Regions from separate parts of the Epibacterium sp. MM17-32 genome, predicted to be linked through region 3. Evidence: riboswitches for the same ligand, from Rfam matches in the RefSeq annotation. Region 3 holds a riboswitch; each other region holds the start of a gene.

What was found. Region 3 has a riboswitch for cobalamin ahead of nrdH (glutaredoxin-like protein NrdH). Riboswitches for the same ligand answer to the same signal wherever they lie in the genome.
Region 1: another riboswitch for cobalamin. It lies ahead of MHM88_RS05310 (ABC transporter ATP-binding protein); the one in region 3 lies ahead of nrdH (glutaredoxin-like protein NrdH).
Region 2: another riboswitch for cobalamin. It lies ahead of MHM88_RS08735 (DUF1636 domain-containing protein); the one in region 3 lies ahead of nrdH (glutaredoxin-like protein NrdH).
Region 4: another riboswitch for cobalamin. It lies ahead of MHM88_RS16085 (aromatic ring-hydroxylating dioxygenase subunit alpha); the one in region 3 lies ahead of nrdH (glutaredoxin-like protein NrdH).

What each region holds. Positions count from the first base shown of each region.
Region 1 covers NZ_JAKRFC010000002.1:482,871-487,520, forward strand. Annotated here, with positions in the region: gene MHM88_RS05295 (energy transducer TonB) at 1-109, shown strand, start outside; gene MHM88_RS05300 (iron ABC transporter permease) at 162-1,160, opposite strand; gene MHM88_RS05305 (ABC transporter substrate-binding protein) at 1,218-2,153, opposite strand; gene MHM88_RS05310 (ABC transporter ATP-binding protein) at 2,150-2,953, opposite strand; cobalamin riboswitch at 3,133-3,348, opposite strand; gene MHM88_RS05315 (DUF1328 domain-containing protein) at 3,526-3,687, shown strand; gene MHM88_RS05320 (Dps family protein) at 3,739-4,236, shown strand; gene MHM88_RS05325 (response regulator) at 4,409-4,650, opposite strand, start outside.
Region 2 covers NZ_JAKRFC010000004.1:166,431-171,080, reverse strand. Annotated here, with positions in the region: gene cobN (cobaltochelatase subunit CobN) at 1-658, opposite strand, end outside; gene cobW (cobalamin biosynthesis protein CobW) at 801-1,835, opposite strand; gene MHM88_RS08735 (DUF1636 domain-containing protein) at 1,855-2,334, opposite strand; cobalamin riboswitch at 2,433-2,670, opposite strand; gene cobO (cob(I)yrinic acid a,c-diamide adenosyltransferase) at 2,695-3,369, shown strand; gene glpD (glycerol-3-phosphate dehydrogenase) at 3,482-4,650, opposite strand, start outside.
Region 3 covers NZ_JAKRFC010000002.1:58,445-63,094, forward strand. Annotated here, with positions in the region: gene MHM88_RS03195 (chemotaxis protein CheW) at 1-1,447, shown strand, start outside; cobalamin riboswitch at 1,541-1,734, shown strand; gene nrdH (glutaredoxin-like protein NrdH) at 1,848-2,069, shown strand; gene nrdI (class Ib ribonucleoside-diphosphate reductase assembly flavoprotein NrdI) at 2,079-2,501, shown strand; gene nrdE (class 1b ribonucleoside-diphosphate reductase subunit alpha) at 2,483-4,615, shown strand.
Region 4 covers NZ_JAKRFC010000010.1:59,923-64,572, forward strand. Annotated here, with positions in the region: gene MHM88_RS16080 (hybrid-cluster NAD(P)-dependent oxidoreductase) at 1-910, opposite strand, end outside; gene MHM88_RS16085 (aromatic ring-hydroxylating dioxygenase subunit alpha) at 917-2,143, opposite strand; cobalamin riboswitch at 2,283-2,487, opposite strand; gene MHM88_RS16090 (C4-dicarboxylate TRAP transporter substrate-binding protein) at 2,790-3,806, shown strand; gene MHM88_RS16095 (TRAP transporter small permease subunit) at 3,895-4,569, shown strand; gene MHM88_RS16100 (TRAP transporter large permease) at 4,566-4,650, shown strand, end outside.

The DNA.
Region 1 (4,650 bases), 420 kb from region 3:
TCAGGCCGCCTTGCGCGCCATTGCAAGTGCACGACGGTTCCCCAAGGCCCCGAACGGGCTGCCCGGGGCGCAGTTCCCGTTTGCACTGAAGATCACCTTCAGCCGCTGAGCCTGGTCAACACGCCCCGCGGATCTGGCCGGCGGGGCGCGCGTGTACGCTGCTAGCCCTTGCGCCGTCCCAGCAGCCAGATGAAGAACAGCCCGCCAATCAGCCCGGTCACGACGCCGATCGGAATATCTTCGGGCGCCAGGACCGTGCGCGCCAGAATATCCGCCCAGAGCAGGAAGACACCGCCAAACAGGGCGCTTGCCGGCAGCACAAGCCGATAGTCCCCGCCGCAGATCAGCCGCACGATATGCGGCACCATGAGGCCGACAAAGCCGATGATGCCGGAAAACGCCACCATCACCCCGGTGATGAGCGCGCCGATGACAAAGGTCATCAGCCGGAACCGCGCCACGGCGATGCCCAGGGTGGCGGCGGTTTCATCGCCCACCGTCATCGCGTTGAAATCCGCCCGCCGCCACCAGAGCCAGGTGCCGCAGCCCAGCAGGATCAGCAACGGATAGATCAGATGCGACCACTGCGCGATGCCAAGCCCCCCGAGCATCCAGAACACGACGGTGTGAGAGGCCCGCGGATCGCCCAGAAAGATGAGCACATTGGCCCCGGCCATCACGATGAAGGACACCGCCACCCCCGCCAGCACCAGCCGATCCGCCGTTGTCGATTGGGTCAGGCGCGTGACGCCGAGCACCACCGCCGTTGTCGCCAGAGCGCCGGCAAAGGCCAGCAAGGGAACCGTCAACAGGCCAAGGAACAACCCGGTGTGCAGCAAGGCCAGGATCGCGCCAAAGGCCCCGCCAGAGGAAATCCCCAGCAAATGCGGATCTGCCAGCGGATTGCGGGTCACCGATTGCAGGCTGGCCCCGACCAGCGCCAGCCCGGCGCCGACCATGATCGCAAGCAGCGCACGCGGAAAGCGGATATCCCAGACGATCGCGGCCCGCCCTTTGGACCAAACCGGCTCCACAAGGCCGGGCCAGATCTTGTCGATCAGCACCCCCCAGACAGTGCCGGTCGACACCGGCACCGCCCCGAGGCTGATGGCAAAGGACAGCGACACCAGAAGCGCAGCAAGACCGCCAACAAGCAGCATCGGTGCAGTGCGCGTGCGCCGCAGTGGGCCAATATGCGCTTCGCTGTCCTGCATCGGTTATTCGCCCCAGAACCCGGCGGCGAGTTTTTTCACGGCCTTGATATTGCGCGGTCCGGGGGTGGCTTCGACATACTCCAGCACGACGAACCTGTCGTTCTTGACCGCATCCATCTCGGCAAAGGCCGGGTTTTGCATCATGAAGTCCCGTTTCTGCGCGGCGGTGACGTCGCCGTAGTTCACGATCACCACGATCTCCGGGTTGCGGTCCACCACCTCTTCCCAAGTTACGGTGGCCCAGCTTTTCTCGAAATCATCCATGATGTTCTTGCCGCCGGCGGCCTCGATCAGGGCGGTGGGCATGGCATAGCGCCCCGCCGTGAAAGGCGTATCCTCGCCGCTGTCGTAGACAAACACCCGCGGGGGTTCACCATCCGCTTCCAGCTCCTCGGTAAAGGCGGCGAGATCGGCGCGGTAGCCGGCGACCAGGGTCTCGGCCTTGTCCTCCACATCAAAGATCCGGCCGAGGTTCAGCAGGTCATTGTACATGTCATCCATGCTGACCTTGGGCTTGTCGCCGATGTGGATGCAGCTTTCGGTGAGTTCGTAAACCTTGATGCCAAAGGGGGCGAGGGTCTCGGGGGTCACCTCGCCACCGACTTTCATGCCATAGTTCCATCCGGCAAAGAAGAAATCCGCATCGGCACCGACCAGCACCTCCTTGGAGGGATAGCGGGCAGAGAGCTCCGGCAGCGCTGCGACGCCATCGCGCATTTCCGCGTCCAGGGTTTTCCAGCCCGATACGCCGGTGTAGCCGACCATATGATCGGACAGCCCCAGCGCCAGCATCATTTCGGTCAGGTTGACGTCATTGGAGATCGCGGCTTGTGGGACGCTGTCAAAGGTCACGTCGCGATCACAGCTCTGAACCGTGGTTTCAGCCCAGGTGGAGGTGCCTGCCAGTGCCAGCGCGACGGGAAAGAGGATATTTTTCATGAGGTGTGTTCCTGCGAGATATTGGACAAGTGAAAGGTCAGGTGATCCCGGCCCGCACGGGCCAGGTGGTCGCGGCGGGCCTGCACGCCAAAGGCCTGGGAGACGCGCGTTTCGGACAGCACCACGCCGGGTGTGCCAAAGCCCATGACGCGGCCCTCTGCCATCAGCAGAATGTCATCACAGACCTCGGCAGCGAGATTGAGATCGTGCAGCGAGGTCACGATGGTCAGATCGAGGTTCCGGATCAGCGCCAGCAGTTCGAGTTGATGACGCACATCCATGTGGTTTGTCGGCTCGTCGAGGATCAGCACCTGCGGTTCCTGCGCCAGGGCGCGGGCCACCATGACCCTCTGCCGTTCGCCCCCGGACAGGGTGGCAAGCGTGCGGTGGGAAAAACCGGTCAGATCAAGCCTGCGCAGCGCGGAGTCAATGATCGCCGCATCCCGCTGACCTGATGTGGCCAGACCGTCGCGATGGGGCAGACGTCCCAGCGCCACGATGTCCTTCACCGTCAGGCCGAAATCGGTCGGTTGCTCTTGCAGCACCGCCGCCACACTGCGCGCGGCCTGCCGCGGCGGCATGGCCCACAGGTCGGCCCCATCGACGAACACCTGCCCGCTGCGCGGCGACTGATAGCGATAGAGGAGCCGCAGCAGGCTGGACTTGCCAGCGCCATTGGCGCCGACCACCCCAAGCACGCGCCCGGCGGGCAGGTGGAAACTGGTTTCATGCAGGATCAGGGGGCCACGGCGTCGCGGCGCCCAGGTCAGGCCACGTGCCTCCAGGGTCGCAGCCATCACCGCCCCCTCCGGACCCGCGCGGCACGCGGCGCGTCACCGGCTCTGCACATGTCTCGATCACACAGCGCCATCCGCGGCTCCGCTCTTGCGTGCGGGGGATAGGCAGAACACAGGTTGGCGTCGCTCCCGGGTCGGGAGGTCAGACAGCTACCACCGTTCACCGGGACACCCCGCCCAGGTTACACATCGGGTCAGATGGCAGGTCTCCTGACTTGCGGTTCGTCATTCCCCTGCACCTTCCCGGATGGACATCCAGTGGTATCAGGCAGGGTCATTCGCCGCTCACAGTTGCGGGGGCAGTCACGGGTTTGGCGCCTTTTGGCTACACCTCACCGTATTCCCTTTTCATCCCCGCGCATCTGAGGCGACGGAGAACCATCTGGCCCAGACATGGGCCAAACAGAGTGAATATGTCAACTGTTTTGCAACCGGCGACAGGACCGACAGCACGCGGCCCCGGTCCGGGCCACGGCGCCACGATGCGTTTCTCCGGGAACAATTCGCGCCGCGCGCCGTTGTGTCTGCGAGGCCCGCACAGGGTGGGCACTGTAACACGGCAAAGGAGGCACCCCATGCTTGGTTGGGCCCTGACATTCCTGGTGATCGCACTGATCGCGGCCGTCTTTGGCTTTGGCGGTATCGCCAGCGCCTCGGCCGGGATCGCGCAGATCCTCTTTTTCATCTTCCTGGTGATGTTCGTCGCCGCGTTGATCTTTCGGGCAGTTCGCCGCTGACCCGAAGGCACGCATCGGATCGACCGACACACCACGCAGAAAGGACATGACATGAGCACCGCATTGAACGTCAAACCGCAAATCGCACCTGTCGAGACCGGCGTCCGGGACACCACCGCCATCGCCGAGGGGCTGAGCGATGTGCTGGCGGATACCTACCGCCTGACGCTGAAAACCCACATCTACCACTGGAACGTCGAAGGACCGCTGTTCTTCTCGCTGCACAATCTGACCGAAGAGCAGTACCAAAACATGTTTGCCGCGGCAGATGAGCTGGCAGAGCGCATCCGCGCCATCGGCCACCTGACCTCCGGCAAGATCACCGGCGTCTTGTCCGACAGCATTGTCGACGACCTCGGCCAGATGCCGAGCGCCGGGGAAATGTGCAAGGATCTTGAAAAGGACCATATGCGTCTGGCCCACCGCCTGCACGCGCTGATCGAGCTGGCCGAACAGCGCAAGGACATGGTGACGGGCGACCTGGCCACCGAACGCGCGGCCTTCCACGAAAAAGCGGCTTGGATGCTGCGTGCTTTGTCTGCCTCGTAGGCACGCATGTATTCCGCAGGGGGCCCTTCATCCAATCGGGTGTGGGGCCCCTTTAGTTTGCGCATGCGCCGTTTTGGCCGCCGCGCCGCTGCTGCACCGACACCGCCGCGCAAACACAAACGGCCCGGACAGTGCCGGGCCGTCGAAATCGCCAAGGCGACGCTGCCGTGGATCAGCTGGTCAGCGTATCGGTCGAGGCAAAGAACATGGCCTGGCTGATCGCGGAAATGACCTGGTCGGGAACATAGGGTTTGGCGATCATGAACGCCGGTTCATGCCGTTCACCCGTCAGCAGACGCTCGGGGAAGGCCGTGATGAAGATCACCGGCACGTCACCCAGATCTTCGAGCAGGTCCGCAACCGCATCGATGCCGCTGGAGTTATCGGCAAGCTGAATATCCGCCAGGATCAGAT
Region 2 (4,650 bases), on a different contig from region 3:
GGATCATCGCATCCACAGGGGCGGTGTCGGCAGAGGTCAGATAAGAGCGATAGAAACTGACCAGCACCAAGGGTTTGTTGATTTCGGGCAAGGCATCCAGCGCGCCCCGGTCGGGGTCGTAGAAGCCGAAATCAGGCACGGTTTTCTTGCCGATCACCGGGCTGGCATAAAGGCCAGAAGCCAGCGCCAGCTGCGCCAGTGCCGCTTGCGCGGCAACAGCACCGCCCGCATCGCACAGCGCCTGAAGGCGGCGCAGGGTGGAAACCGGCAGGGTGGACAGCTCATCAAGGCGCGGATCTTCCTGACCGTCGGCGGGCAGGATTGCCAGCGCGATGCCCTTGCGCCGGGCCAGATCCTGAAGCGTGGCCAGACCGTAGGACCAATAACTTTCACCACCGATCAGCCGGACCAAGACGCCCTTTGCGCCCTCCAGCGTCTGCTCGGCGTAGACATCGACCGAAAGCGGGTGTTTGAGCGCCACCAGATTGGCAAGTCGCGTGGAGGGGAGTTTGCCGTCCGCGCGGTGCCAGCCCGCCGCGAATGCGCCAAGGTCGCTGTCGGAAAAGGACAGCACCACCAGATCGCCGGGGGTCTGCCCGACGTCATAGGGGGTGTCTGTTTCTCCGAGCCCGTGGCTTTCGCGGAAGACGACGTGCATGAGGTTAGCTCCGTTTGGACACGCCGAGGATAGCCCCGGACCGCGGGGGGGGGAGAAGCCCCCGCCCGGGGGGGCGGTCGGGGGCTGTCCGGCCTCTCGGCCGGACGAAAACGATGTGTTTCCACTTCGCCCGCATAGAAACTCAGGCCCCGAGGTCGGCGTGGATGCCTGCTGTGTCGATGTTATCATGCTCGGCGATCACAACCAGCTGGGTCTTGCGCTCCTGTGCGCCCCAGGGTTGGTCGTATTGCGCGCGCAGGCGTTCGCCCACCGCTTGTACCAGCATTCGCATCGGTTTTCCTTCCACGGCCACATAGCCCTTCACCCGCAGGATGTTGCGGGCGCGGGCCATCTCGATGATCCGTTTTTGCAGGTCTTCGGGATCGGAGACTTCGCCCATTTCGACCACGATGGACTCAAAATCGTCATGTTCGTGATCGTGATGGCCGTCATGATGGCTGGGGCGGGCATCAAGGTCGTCTTCGGCGGCGGCCCCCAGACCGAGGATCACGCGGGGGTCGATCACGCCCTCGGTCATTGGCAGGATGGGCAGCTTGCGCGGGGCCTCGGCCTCGATCACGGCGCGGGCTTTCTCGACGCCGGCCTCACCGGCCAGATCGGCTTTGGACAACAGCACGATGTCCGCGCAGGAAATCTGATCCTCAAAGACCTCGGACAGCGGTGTTTCGTGATCAAGGCTGTCGTCCGCCTCGCGCTGGGCCTGCACGGCGTCCAGATCCGGCGCGAACTGGCCCTTGGCGACGGCCTCGGCATCGGCCAGGGCGATCACCCCGTCGACGGTGATGCGCGAGCGGATCGCGGGCCAGTCGAAGGCTTTGAGCAGCGGCTTTGGCAGTGCCAGACCAGAAGTTTCAATGACGATATGCTCGGGCGGCTCGGGCAGCGCCATCAGGCTCTCGATGGTGGGGATAAAATCATCGGCCACGGTGCAGCAGATGCAGCCATTGGCGAGTTCCATGATGTTTTCCGCCGGGCAGCTCTCGTCGGCGCAGGATTTCAGGATGTCGCCATCCACACCGGCGGTGCCAAACTCATTCACCACCACGGCGAGGCGCTTGCCCTGCGGGTTTTGCATCAGGTGACGGATCAGAGTGGTTTTGCCAGCCCCCAGAAAGCCGGTGATGACGGTGACGGGGATCTTGTTCAATGTGGTCATGTGAAATGGGCCTTTCGGGTCAATCCTGCGCAAGCTCGGTGGCAGGCGTGTCTGGGGTGTCATTGGAAGAGTCGCCACGCTCCGGTGCGGGCGTCGGGGTCAGCGCGACGCTTGGCATGGAGACGGGCGGAATGCGGGCGATGGATTGTTTGCGAAACACCACCGGGCGCTCGCGCCATGGCACAAACCCATCCTCGGTCGCCGCATAGGCGGCCGCACCGGCGAGGATGTCCTCAAGATGGGCATCCGGGTCGAGATCGCCGTAGATATAGCTCCAGCGCGCAGGGCCACCGGAGAGATGTAGCGTGCAGGACCGCGAGCAGGCCGAGAGGCACTCGACCCCGCGCACGGTGACGCCGTCGGGCAGCGCGCTGCCCGCAAGACGGTCGGCAAGGATGCGGCCGGGACGCATGGCTTCGGGATCGCTGCCGGTCTGGCGACAGGTGGTGCAGACGGTCAGGACAACCGGCTCCGGGCTCTGGCTGGGGGTCTCTCCCATGCGGCCTTTTCTCCTCCTCAGCGGCGAGGCGGGGCAGGCCAGATGGGGGCGCATGCCACGTGTGGCAGGCCCTCAACCGGTCGCGGCACACCCCGTCCGCCGGTTTCACACGCGCTGGCAGGTCTCCCGGCTTGCGGATGCCAGACCCGGGTCGGGCGCTGACGGTCGTCCCGCCTTCCCGGTGCCACCCCTTGGGGGGCGCCAGTGGCGTCGGGAGACCTCTCCGGTCACGGTCGCGGGGGCGGCTGTGCTTGGGGCGCGCTGCGGCGTGCCTTGTCACATTCCCTCTTCGCCCGAAGGGTGTCACCTTCGGGAACCAACGAAAATCCCTTGCGCCATGGGGGCACTCTTTGTCAAGACATGGGGCCAAACAGCAGGAGCGACCCCGTGAGCGATCAGACCAGCGCAAGTAGCGAAACCGACATCTCGGACGAAGAAGCGGCACGCCATGCCTCTAAGATGGCAAAGAAAAAGGCCGCCCGTGATCGGATGATGAAAACCAAGGATGGCGAAAAGGGTCTGATCATCGTTCACACCGGCCCCGGCAAGGGCAAGTCGTCCTCGGGATTCGGTATGATCATGCGCTGCATCGCCCATGGCATGCCCTCGGCGGTGGTGCAGTTCATCAAGGGCGCGTGGCAGACCGGCGAGCGCACTTTGATCGAGGAGAATTTCTCGGATCTGTGCCAGTTCTACGCGATGGGCGAGGGGTTTACCTGGGAAACGCAGGATAAGGCCCGCGATATTGCAGCAGCCCGCGCGGGCTGGGAAAAGGCCAAGGAGATGATCCTTGATGAGAAGAACACCATGGTGCTGCTCGATGAGATCAACATCGCGCTGCGCTATGAGTATCTGGATTTGCAGGAGGTTCTGGAGTTCCTCGTCGAGCATAAACCGCCGATGACCCATGTGGTGCTGACCGGGCGCAGCGCCAAAGAAGAGCTGATCGAGATCGCCGATCTGGTGACCGAGATGGCGCAGGTGAAGCACCCGTTCCGGGCTGGTATCAAGGCTCAGAAGGGCGTGGAGTTCTGAAACCTCAGCGTGTGTCGTGAGCGGGTATGCGAGGCGCTGCCTCGCGCTCCGGGATATTTTGAGTTAGAAGAGGGAGGGGCGCTGTGCCCCTCTCTTTTGTCGTTCTGTCTTGTTAGTCGATGACGCGGGATTTGATGTATGTGTCGACCGCAGTGCGCGCATCAGGGTCCAGACGCAGGCCGAGTTTTGTGCGTCGCCACAGGAAATCCTCGCCCGTGCGCACCCATTCGCGGGCAATTGCCCAGTCGAGTTCGCGGGCCGTGATGGTCGCGCCGAAGCTCTCGCCCAGATCGCTCTGCGCCTTGGCGTCGCCCAGAACAGCCCAGGCCTCGGTTCCATAGGCGCGGATCAGGCGGCGGGTGGCGTAGGCCGACAGGAAGGGATACGCGCGCGCCAGTTTTTCGCGCAAGCGGGTGACATCTTCGACCGGGAAGTCGCCGCCGGGCAGGGGCACACCTGCGGTCCACTCCGAAGGCAGGCTGGGGAAGACCTCGTTGATTTTATCCAGCGCCGCCTCGGCCAGTTTGCGGTAGGTGGTGATCTTGCCGCCAAAGACATTGAGCAGCGGGGCCTGTGTCTTGTCGAGCGTCAGCACATATTCGCGTGTCGCGGCGGAGGCGGAGCTTGCGCCGTCATCATAGAGCGGCCGCACGCCGGAATAGGTCCAGACGATCTGGTCGCGGGTCACGGGTGTGTCAAAATAGTTCGACGCGAATTTGACCAGATAGTCCTGCTCTTCCTCGGTGCAGATGGGTTTGGTCTCGGGATCGGGGTGATCGGCGTCGGTGGTGCCGATGAGGGTGAAATCCTCCTCATAGGGAATGGCAAAGATGATGCGCCCGTCCTGCCCTTGGAAGAAGTAGCAGCGCCCGTGGTCGTAGAGTTTAGGCACCACGATATGGCTGCCGCGCACGAGGCGCACGTTTTCGCGGCTGTTTTGGCCGAGCTTCTGGCGCAGCACATCGGCCACCCATGGCCCACCTGCGTTCACCAGCATTTTTGCGCGGCGGGTGGTTTCTGCGCCGGTTGCGAGATCCTTCAGGTGGATTTCCCAGTGATCCGCGTGGCGGGTGGCATTCACGACCTCGGTGCGGGTCATGATCTCGGCTCCACGGGCCTCGGCGTCGCGGGCGTTGAGCACCACCAGGCGGGCGTCCTCGACCCAGCAGTCGGAATATTCAAACGCCTTTTTGAATTTGGAGTTCAAGGGCTTGCCTGCCTCATCCGTGGTCAGGTCCACGGTTGAGGTGCCGGGCAGGATGCCGCGTTTTCCAAGCGTGT
Region 3 (4,650 bases):
GTTCGCAATCCCGATCCACCAAGTGCGCGAGGTCATTCCTGCGCCGGAGCGGTTTCAGCGCCTCCCCGGCCAACACCAGGATCTCCTCGGGGCGGTCCTGTTGCGTGGCAAGGCGATCCCGGTGCAAAGCCTGCACCAAAGGCTGGGCGCCGAAGCCAGCCTGCACACAGGCACCACGCCGGAAGACACGGCACAGGGGGCCACTCCGGCCGGCGGTGTCATCGTCGTCATCCGCGCCGAAGGACGAGTCGCCGGACTGCTTGTGGATTCGGTGCGCTGCCTGCTGCAACTGGGGGACACCTGGCATCAGAACCTCCCCGACAATGAAGACGTTCTGATCAGCGGCGGTTATATCTGCGAAACCAACGGGCATTTCTCGATGCTGTCGGTTCCCGAGTTGCTGAATGTGCCACAAGCACCGTCGGACGAGATCTCCGAAACCGCGCGCCAGCGGGCCCGCATCAAGCGCCTGCCCTATATCCGCTTCCGCGTGGGCGGGCGGAATTTCCTGATCGCCATGTCGGATATCGCCTCCACGGTTCCCACCAGTCCGCTCAGCCCCTGGCCGATAAACGGCAGTTCCTGCCTGGGTCTGATCCAGCGCCACGGTATGGAAATGCCGATGCTGGACACGCTGGAAAACCTCGGGTTCGCCAGTACGGGAGAGAGGCCGGAGGCGGCGGCAGGCATCATTATTGAATTTCCCGACGATCATGCGCTGGCCTTTCATGTCGACCAGGTTGTCAGTGTCATGAACATTGAGGCAGGCGCGGTCTATGATTTTCCGCCCAGCGTCACCTCACGCCGGGAGCTGTTCAGCGGTGTCCATATTGACGAACAGGATGAGCAGTGTCTGGTGATCGACGTGGCCGCTTGCCGACAGGACCCGGACCTGTTGCAACTGGCCGAAACATCACATCGCCTCAAGACCACGCCCCAGATCGCGGTCAAAGATGCCCAGGGCAAACCCTCGGACCACCCTGTCGGCACGGAACCGGCGTATGATGAAAACCGTCTCGCCGCGTTGCGCTCTGCGTCGGGGCGCTATCTGACGGTGTCCGCAGGTGGGGACTTTGCCGTCCCGATCGAAGCCGTAAGCGAGATCATGCGTCTGCCGAACAGCATCTCAGGGGCAGATTACGACGGCCACCTCGCCAACCTTTCCTATCAAAGCCGCCTGATGCCGGTCTATGACTGCGCGCGCCGCCGCGGGCACGGCGATGGCCAGTTCGGATCGGAGTCTGGCATAATGATCCTGGAAAAGGACGGTCATCACTACGGTCTCGCGGTGGAGGCCATGAAATCGATCGACATCGGACGCCTCAAGGGGTTTCGCCAGGCCGGTGGCGCTGCCAGCACCTGCCCGTCCGAGCAATTGGTCGAACTGGGGTTCGGAACCGCAAAACGTTTGGTTGCCGTTGACGATCCGACCAGCCTGCTGCCGTGACCCCCTCGGAGACTGCGCGCGACACGTGATTCATCCACAGGAAATGCCCCCCTGTGTGAATAACCATATATTGACAGTTCCCTAACAAAAGACGCAATATGCGGGTGCTTTGGTGCCTGCGGGGTGACTCGCGGGTGAAGAGGGAAGTCGGTGGAAATCCGGCGCTGCCCCCGCAACTGTAAGCGGCAAGCCTATCCTGGACCACTGATGCATGACCGGCATTGGGAAGGGGGACCGGGCGTCTGAGCCGCAAAGTCAGGAGACCTGCCAAAGCAACTGAACGACGACCGAGGCGGAGGGCCCGGACGCGTGGTTCGGTGCTTTGGTCAGCGCCGGGTTCTCGTGTCCGTTTTCGCCTGACCAGACATACGAGCAGATACCACCTGAGGGGACCTTGCAGATGAGCATCACTGTCTATTCTAAACCGGCCTGCGTGCAATGCACCGCCACCACCCGCGCGCTGGAGGCCAAGGGGATCTCTTTTGATCTCGTCGACCTGACCGAGGATGCCGCCGCCATGGAGATGGTCCAGGGGTTGGGGTATCGTCAGGCTCCTGTCGTTGTCGCAGGCGACGATCACTGGGCAGGATTCCGTCCCGACCTGATCGGCCAGTTGGCCTAAGGCACCAGAGTGACCGGGCTTGTCTACTACTCCTCCCGTTCGGGCAATACGGCCCGTTTGATGGAGCAACTGGGACTGGAGGCTCTGCGGCTGCCGCAGACAGAGCCTTTCCCGGACGTAGATGCGCCCTATGTTTTGGTCACGCCCACCTTTGCCGATGGCGAAGGGCGTGGCGCGGTGCCGAAACCGGTCATCAAATTTCTGAACAACGCGCGCAATCGTGCCCTTCTGCGGGGCGTGATTGCCGGGGGCAACCGCAACTTTGGCACCACCTTCGCCCTCGCCGGGGATGTGATTGCCAAAAAATGTAATGTCCCCGTCCTCTACCGCTTTGAGTTGGCGGGAACCGAAACAGACATCGCCCGCATCCGCGCGGGCCTCGCCCGGTTCTGGGCGGCACAGGAGCAGCAGACATGCTTGACGCAAGCGTAACCGCCGACCTCGACTATCACGCGCTGAATGCGATGTTGAACCTCTATGATGACGAGGGCAACATCCAGTTCGAGGCTGACCGCATGGCGGCCCGGCAGTATTTTCTTCAGCATGTGAACCAGAACACCGTCTTCTTCCACTCGCTGGACGAGAAGCTGCGCTACCTGGTTGAGGAAGGTTACTACGAACCCGAAGTGCTGGATCAATACTCGCTCAATTTCCAGCGCAAGATCTGGGATGCGGCCTATGGCAAGAAATTCCGCTTCCCGTCCTTCCTCGGCGCGTTCAAATATTACACGTCCTACACGCTGAAAACCCGCGATGGGCAGCGCTATCTGGAGCGCTACGAGGACCGCGTAGTGATGAATGCGCTGACGCTGGCGCGCGGGGATGAAAAACTCGCGATGAAGCTGATGTCGGAGATCATCGACGGCCGCTTCCAGCCCGCAACACCCACCTTCCTCAATGCGGGCAAAAAGGCGCGTGGCGAGTTTGTGTCCTGCTTCCTGTTGCGTCTTGAGGACAACATGGAGTCGATCGGGCGCGGCATCAACTCTGCCCTGCAGCTGTCGAAACGCGGCGGTGGCGTGGCCTTGATGCTGACCAACATTCGCGAGCATGGTGCCCCGATCAAAGGCATCGAAAACCAGTCTTCGGGCGTCATCCCGGTGATGAAGCTTCTTGAGGACAGTTTTTCTTATGCCAACCAGCTGGGCGCGCGTCAGGGCGCCGGCGCGGTCTATCTGAACGCGCATCACCCGGACATTCTGCGTTTCTTGGATACCAAGCGCGAAAATGCGGATGAGAAGATCCGCATCAAGACGCTGTCGCTGGGCGTGGTGATCCCGGATATCACCTTCCAACTCGCCAAGAAAAACGAGGACATGTATCTGTTCTCGCCGCATGACGTGGAAAAAGTCTACGGTCAGGCCTTCTCGGAAATCTCGGTCACCGAGAAATATCACGAGATGGTGGACAACCCGCAGATCCGCAAAAAGAAGATCAACGCCCGCGCGTTCTTCCAGACCATTGCCGAAATTCAATTTGAATCCGGCTATCCCTACATCATGTTTGAAGACACGGTGAATGCCGCAAACCCCATCGCGGGCCGCATTGCCATGTCAAACCTCTGCTCCGAAATCCTGCAGGTGAACGAGGCCTCCGCGTTCAACGACGATTTGTCTTATGCGCAGATGGGCACGGATATTTCCTGCAACCTCGGCTCCATGAACATCGCGCGTGCGATGGACGGTGGCGATCTGGCCAGCACCGTGGGCACCGCGATCCGCGCGCTCAATGCCGTGTCGGAAATGTCGAGCATCGATTCTGTACCCTCCATCCGCAAGGGCAACGAAGAAGGCCACGCTATTGGTCTCGGTCAGATGAACCTGCATGGTTACCTCGCCCGCGAGCGCATCCATTACGGCAGCGCAGAAGGGGTGGATTTCACCAATATCTACTTCTGCACCGTGCTGTATCATGCGCTCAGCGCCTCTAACGCATTGGCAAAAGAGAAGAAGGCAAAGTTCAAAGGCTTTGAAGACTCCGCCTATGCCGATGGCAGCTTCTTTGAGAAATATGTCGGTCAGGACTGGCTGCCGGAAACCGACCGGGTCAAAGAGCTGTTTGAGGCCGCAGGCATTGAGATCCCGACCCGCAAGGACTGGGAAGCGCTGCGCGACAAGGTGATGAAGCACGGGCTTTATAACCGCAATCTGCAGGCGGTGCCGCCCACTGGCTCGATCAGCTATATCAACTATGCCACCTCTTCGATCCACCCGATCACCGCCAAGATCGAGATCCGCAAGGAAGGCAAAATCGGTCGCGTCTACTATCCCGCGCCCTATATGACCAACGACAACCTCGAGTATTACCGCGATGCCTATGACATCGGTCCCGAGGCGATCATCGACACTTATGCGGCGGCAACGCAGCACGTCGATCAGGGGCTGTCGCTGACCCTGTTTTTCCCGGCGGAGGCCTCGACCCGAGACATCAACCGCGCGCAAATCTATGCGTGGAAGAAAGGGATCAAGACGATCTACTACATCCGCCTTCGCCAACAGGCGCTGGAAGGCACCGAGGTCGAGGGCTGCGTGTCCTGTTCGCTGTAAATCGGGAGGGGGCGCTGCCCCCGGCCACATCCGTG
Region 4 (4,650 bases), on a different contig from region 3:
CCGATGGGATATTGAGGCCATTTGCACGCGCGGCTGCCAGAACCGTATCCGTCTCGGCCACCTTGGCAGTGACACCGGAAGTTGCAAAGGTGATTTCGGCCTTGGCGTCATCATCAAGCACAACATCATCGAGATCCGGCTGATCAGCTTCATTCGCGACCGGCGCGTGAAAGCTCTCCTGATGATAGTTGTCCATGTCAAAGCCGAGACCGGCCAACGCGTCCCGGACCGCCTGCATGAATGGTTCCGGACCACAGCAGTAGACCTCGCGCTCCAGATAGTCCGGCGCCATCAGGCCCAGCATCAACTGATTGAACACGCCCTGGTAGCCTGTCCAGGGGCGGTAGAGATCAGGCTCTTCCACCACGAACTTCAGGTCGAGCCCTTCGGAACGGCTGGCCATCTGCTCCAGGCGTTGCCGGAAAATGATCTCCGACGGCCGCTTGGCACAGTTCACAAACACGATGTCCAGATCATCCCCGTCGTCCCACATGCTGGTGGTCATCGACATCATCGGCGTGATGCCCGATCCGGCGGAAATGAAAAGGAACTTCTTTGACTGGCTGCCGGCGTTCGTAAACAACCCCGCCGGGCCGATGCCTCTGATCCGCACCCCCGGCTTCAGATTGTCGAGCATCCAGCGCGTTCCGATGCTGTCCGGCTGCGCCTTCGCGGTGATGGTGATCGTGCGCGGGCGCGATGGCGACGAGGAGATCGTGTAGGTGCGGTGCACGGGGCCACCGGGAACCGGAATCTCAAGCGTCATGAACTGGCCGGGGTCAAAGTCGAACAAGGCACCGGACGGCGCCTTGAAGGTGAAGGACGCAGTATTGTCCATCTCCGGTATGATGGAGACACATTCCAGCATCTCCGTATCATTCCAGATCGCGCGTTCACTCATTTTGGGCATTTGGTCTTACTCCGCCGCGATGGCTTGGGGATCGCGGTTGCGCTTAAGGGTATTGAGGTACCACTCCACGAATTGCAGCACGCCGCTTTCCTGCACCGCGGAATACGGCCCGGGCTGATAGGCGGGAGAGTTGATACCCATCTGGTTGTACTCGACGACCTCGCGGTCCTCGTCATTGGTGGCGATCCAGACTTCGGTCAGGCGATTGAGATCGTAGTCCACGCCCTCGACCGCGTCCTTGTTCACCAACCATTTGGTGGTCACTTCGGTTTCCGTCGGGCTGATCGGGGTGACGCGGAACACAATGGAGTGGTCCGACAGGAAGTGGTTCCAGGTGGTCGGATAGTGGAATTTCAACAAGGAGCCGGCATCGGCAAACGCCGCCCGCCCCAGCCAGCGCCGCACCGCCGTCTTGCCGTCCAGGGTATAGCTTTCAGCGCCTTCCTTGAGCGGCATGCGGGCAATCCGAAACTGCCCGTCGTCGTTCAGGAAGAAGCGTGACGGCATACCGGCCCCTTCGCAACGGTCGAAATGCGCTTGCAGATTGGCGGGGGTTTCGCCGCCCTCGATACCGGTGATCGACGGATCATCGGGGAAGGTCCGGCACAGGGAGGGGTGGTTGCCGCCGCAGTGATAACACTCGCGGTTGTTCTCCCAGACCAGTTTCCAGTTGCCCTTCTCAACGATCGAACTCTCGTAGGCCACTTTGGCGTTCGACAGGTCGTGCACGTCCAAATAGGGGCGAACCGTGTCGGCAAACGCGTCAAAGCTCGGGGCGTCCTTCGCAAGACAGATATAGACCAGCCCCGACAGTTCGCGGCAGTGGACTGTCTTGAGCCCGTGTTGTGCAGGGTCGAAATCCGGTCCCATATCCCGAGCCCAAAGCAGACGCCCGTCCAGCTCGTAGGTCCACTGATGGTAGGGGCAAACAAGTTTCGGATTGTTGCCCTTCTTCGCCTTGCAGATGACAGACCCGCGATGGCGGCAGGAATTGTGGAACGCCCGGATCACATCATCGCTGCCGCGCACGATGATGACGTTGAAGGCCCCAATCTGATGGGTCACATAGCTGCCGGCCTTTTCCAGTTCGCAGGCGGGAATGGCAAAGAGCCACTCCTTGTAGAAGATCTCTTGTAGATCAGTCTCGAACACCTCGGCGTCGGTATAGAACGCCTGCGCGAGCGCATGACCCGGCGTATGATTGGCGATCAGCGCATTGAGATTGCTGTTCATTCCCTGACTCTCCTGCCGCCTGCTCGCGATCCTGAGACGGAGCGTCACGCGGTTGGTTTTTGTGCAGATGGCAATGGGAATCCGTCAGGTCGCAACGGAGGAAGCCGCGCCCTTCAAGATGCCCAAACCGCCACCCGCGGTTGACGATATCTTTCGAGGCTGGTTTCCGGGCTCAGGAGAAGACCAGATGGTCCAAGTGCGACGCCTTCCCGGGTTCCTCCCCCCAGTGGCCGATGTCGCACCCGCTGTCTCCATGACCGTTGCGGGGGCAGCGCCGGATTTACACCGGCTTCCCAATTCTCCACCCGGACACGCCGGGCGGCACCTCTGGGACCGAGTTGTACCGAGATTCGCAAATCCCGATCTGCGATTTGCGACATTGTTTATTTGGTTCGAGACAAGGCGCAGATTCCCGGTGCGCTGTAGCGGCCCCGTCGAGAGGGTCTTGCCCCGACGGCCGCCGGCTGGTCCAGGCTAAGTCCAATCCGCAACGAGGTTCTTCTCAATCCACTGTGGAACGCCTTGCTACGCAGCGTCTGCCGCGTCCACCGATGATCGGATCCAACTTTTGGGTTGGCAAACCGGGGCATAATGGTGATCCTGCGCCCATACCGCGCACTTCAGATGCGTAATTGGGGAGGAAATTATGAAAAATGTCTTGGGGCTTACCGCCCTCGCAACCCTGACCTGTGCCTTTGCCGCCGAAGCCATGGCGACCGAGTGGAACGTGTCCGTTTGGGGCAAACGCCGCGCCTTCACGGAACACGTCGAAAAACTGGCGGAGCTGGTTTCGGAAAAGACCGATGGCGCGTTCACCATGAACATCAGCTACGGCGGCCTGTCCAAGAACCGTGAAAACCTCGATGGTATTTCCATTGGTGCGTTCGAGATGGCGCAATTCTGCGCGGGATATCACCGCGACAAGAACCGCGTCATTACCGTTCTGGAGCTGCCCTTCCTCGGTGTTTCCAACCTGGAGGAAGAAGTTGCCGTTTCCGCGGCCGTCTATGGCCACCCGGCAGCCACTGACGAGATGGCGCAGTGGAATGCGAAGCTGCTGATGACGTCTCCGATGCCACAGTACAATATCGTCGGCACCGGCGAAGCGCGCGACGAGCTGGCCGAATTCGAAGGCATGCGCGTGCGTGCCACGGGTGGGATCGGCGAAGCCTTCAAAGCTGTTGGCGCGGTGCCGACCTCGGTCACCGCAACCGAAGCCTATCAGGCCATGGAGTCTGGCGTCGTCGACACGGTCGCATTCGCCCAGCATGCGCATCTGTCCTTCGGCACCATCAATCGCGCCGACTGGTGGACGGCAAACCTGAACCCTGGCACCGTGAATTGCCCTGTTGTGGTGAACATCGACGCCTATGAGAGCCTGTCCGACTCCGAGCGCGAAGCCCTCGACAGCTCGATCCCGGAAGCGCTGGATCACTATCTGGCCAACTATGGCGAACTCCTGAAGAAATGGGACGCCGTTCTGGAGGAAAAAGGGGTCGAGAAAGTCGAGATTTCCGATGAGGTCCTGGCAGAGTTCCGCGCCACCGCAGCGGATCCGATCCGCGAAGCCTGGATCAAGGACATGGAGGCGCAAGGGCTGCCCGGGCAGGAACTGTATGATCTTGTTCAGAAAACCCTGAGCGACCATCGCAACGGCAGCTGATCGCACGGCGATCACCTCGGGCCCGGATCTTCAGAGCCGGGCCCGTACCTATTCTATTCACCGATAAAGACAACAACCGGGGGCAGGAATGGCAGGTTCATCAACCGTGCTCAGTGATTCCAGTGTAATCTCGCGGCTGGACAGGGCGTTGCTGCCGATCGAAAGAGCAACAGCCCTCCTGTCCGGACTGGCCGCTTTTTCGCTGATGTTCCTTGCCGCGTATTCCGTGGCCGGTCGCCAATTGGACCGGACATTTCTGGCACCTGTTTTCGACCGGCTTGGTCTGATGGACGGCCCCCTGCCCGGCTACGTTGACTATATTGAGGCCCTGATGCCGCTGATCGCCATTCTGGGCGTGTCATACGTACAGCGGGAGGGTGCGCATATCCGCATGGATATTCTGGTGGGACGGTTGCATGGACGGGCACTTTGGTTGTTCGAATTTGTCACCGTGCTGTGCATGCTTGTGCTGGTGTTTGCGCTTGTCTGGGGATCCTGGGCGCATTTTGATAGATCATTTGACTGTGCCCGCCCGCTGTGTTCGCGCGACAGTTCGATCGACATCGGTCTGCCGATCTGGCCTTCGAAACTGGTGGTGCCTGTCGCCCTCGCCGTCTTGAGCGCCAGACTGCTGTTGCAGCTCGTGGCCTATGCCCGTGCCTTCGTCCTGGGGCTGCAAAGCCCGGCCGCAGTACCGTTGATTCAATCTGTCGCAGAGCAGGCCGCTGCCGAAGCCGATCAACTCAAGGAGCACGATAAATGAGCGATATCGAGATCGGTCTCTGGGTCAGCGGGGCAATGCTGGTCCTGGTCGTGCTCGGCATGCGGGTGGCTTTTGCAGCTG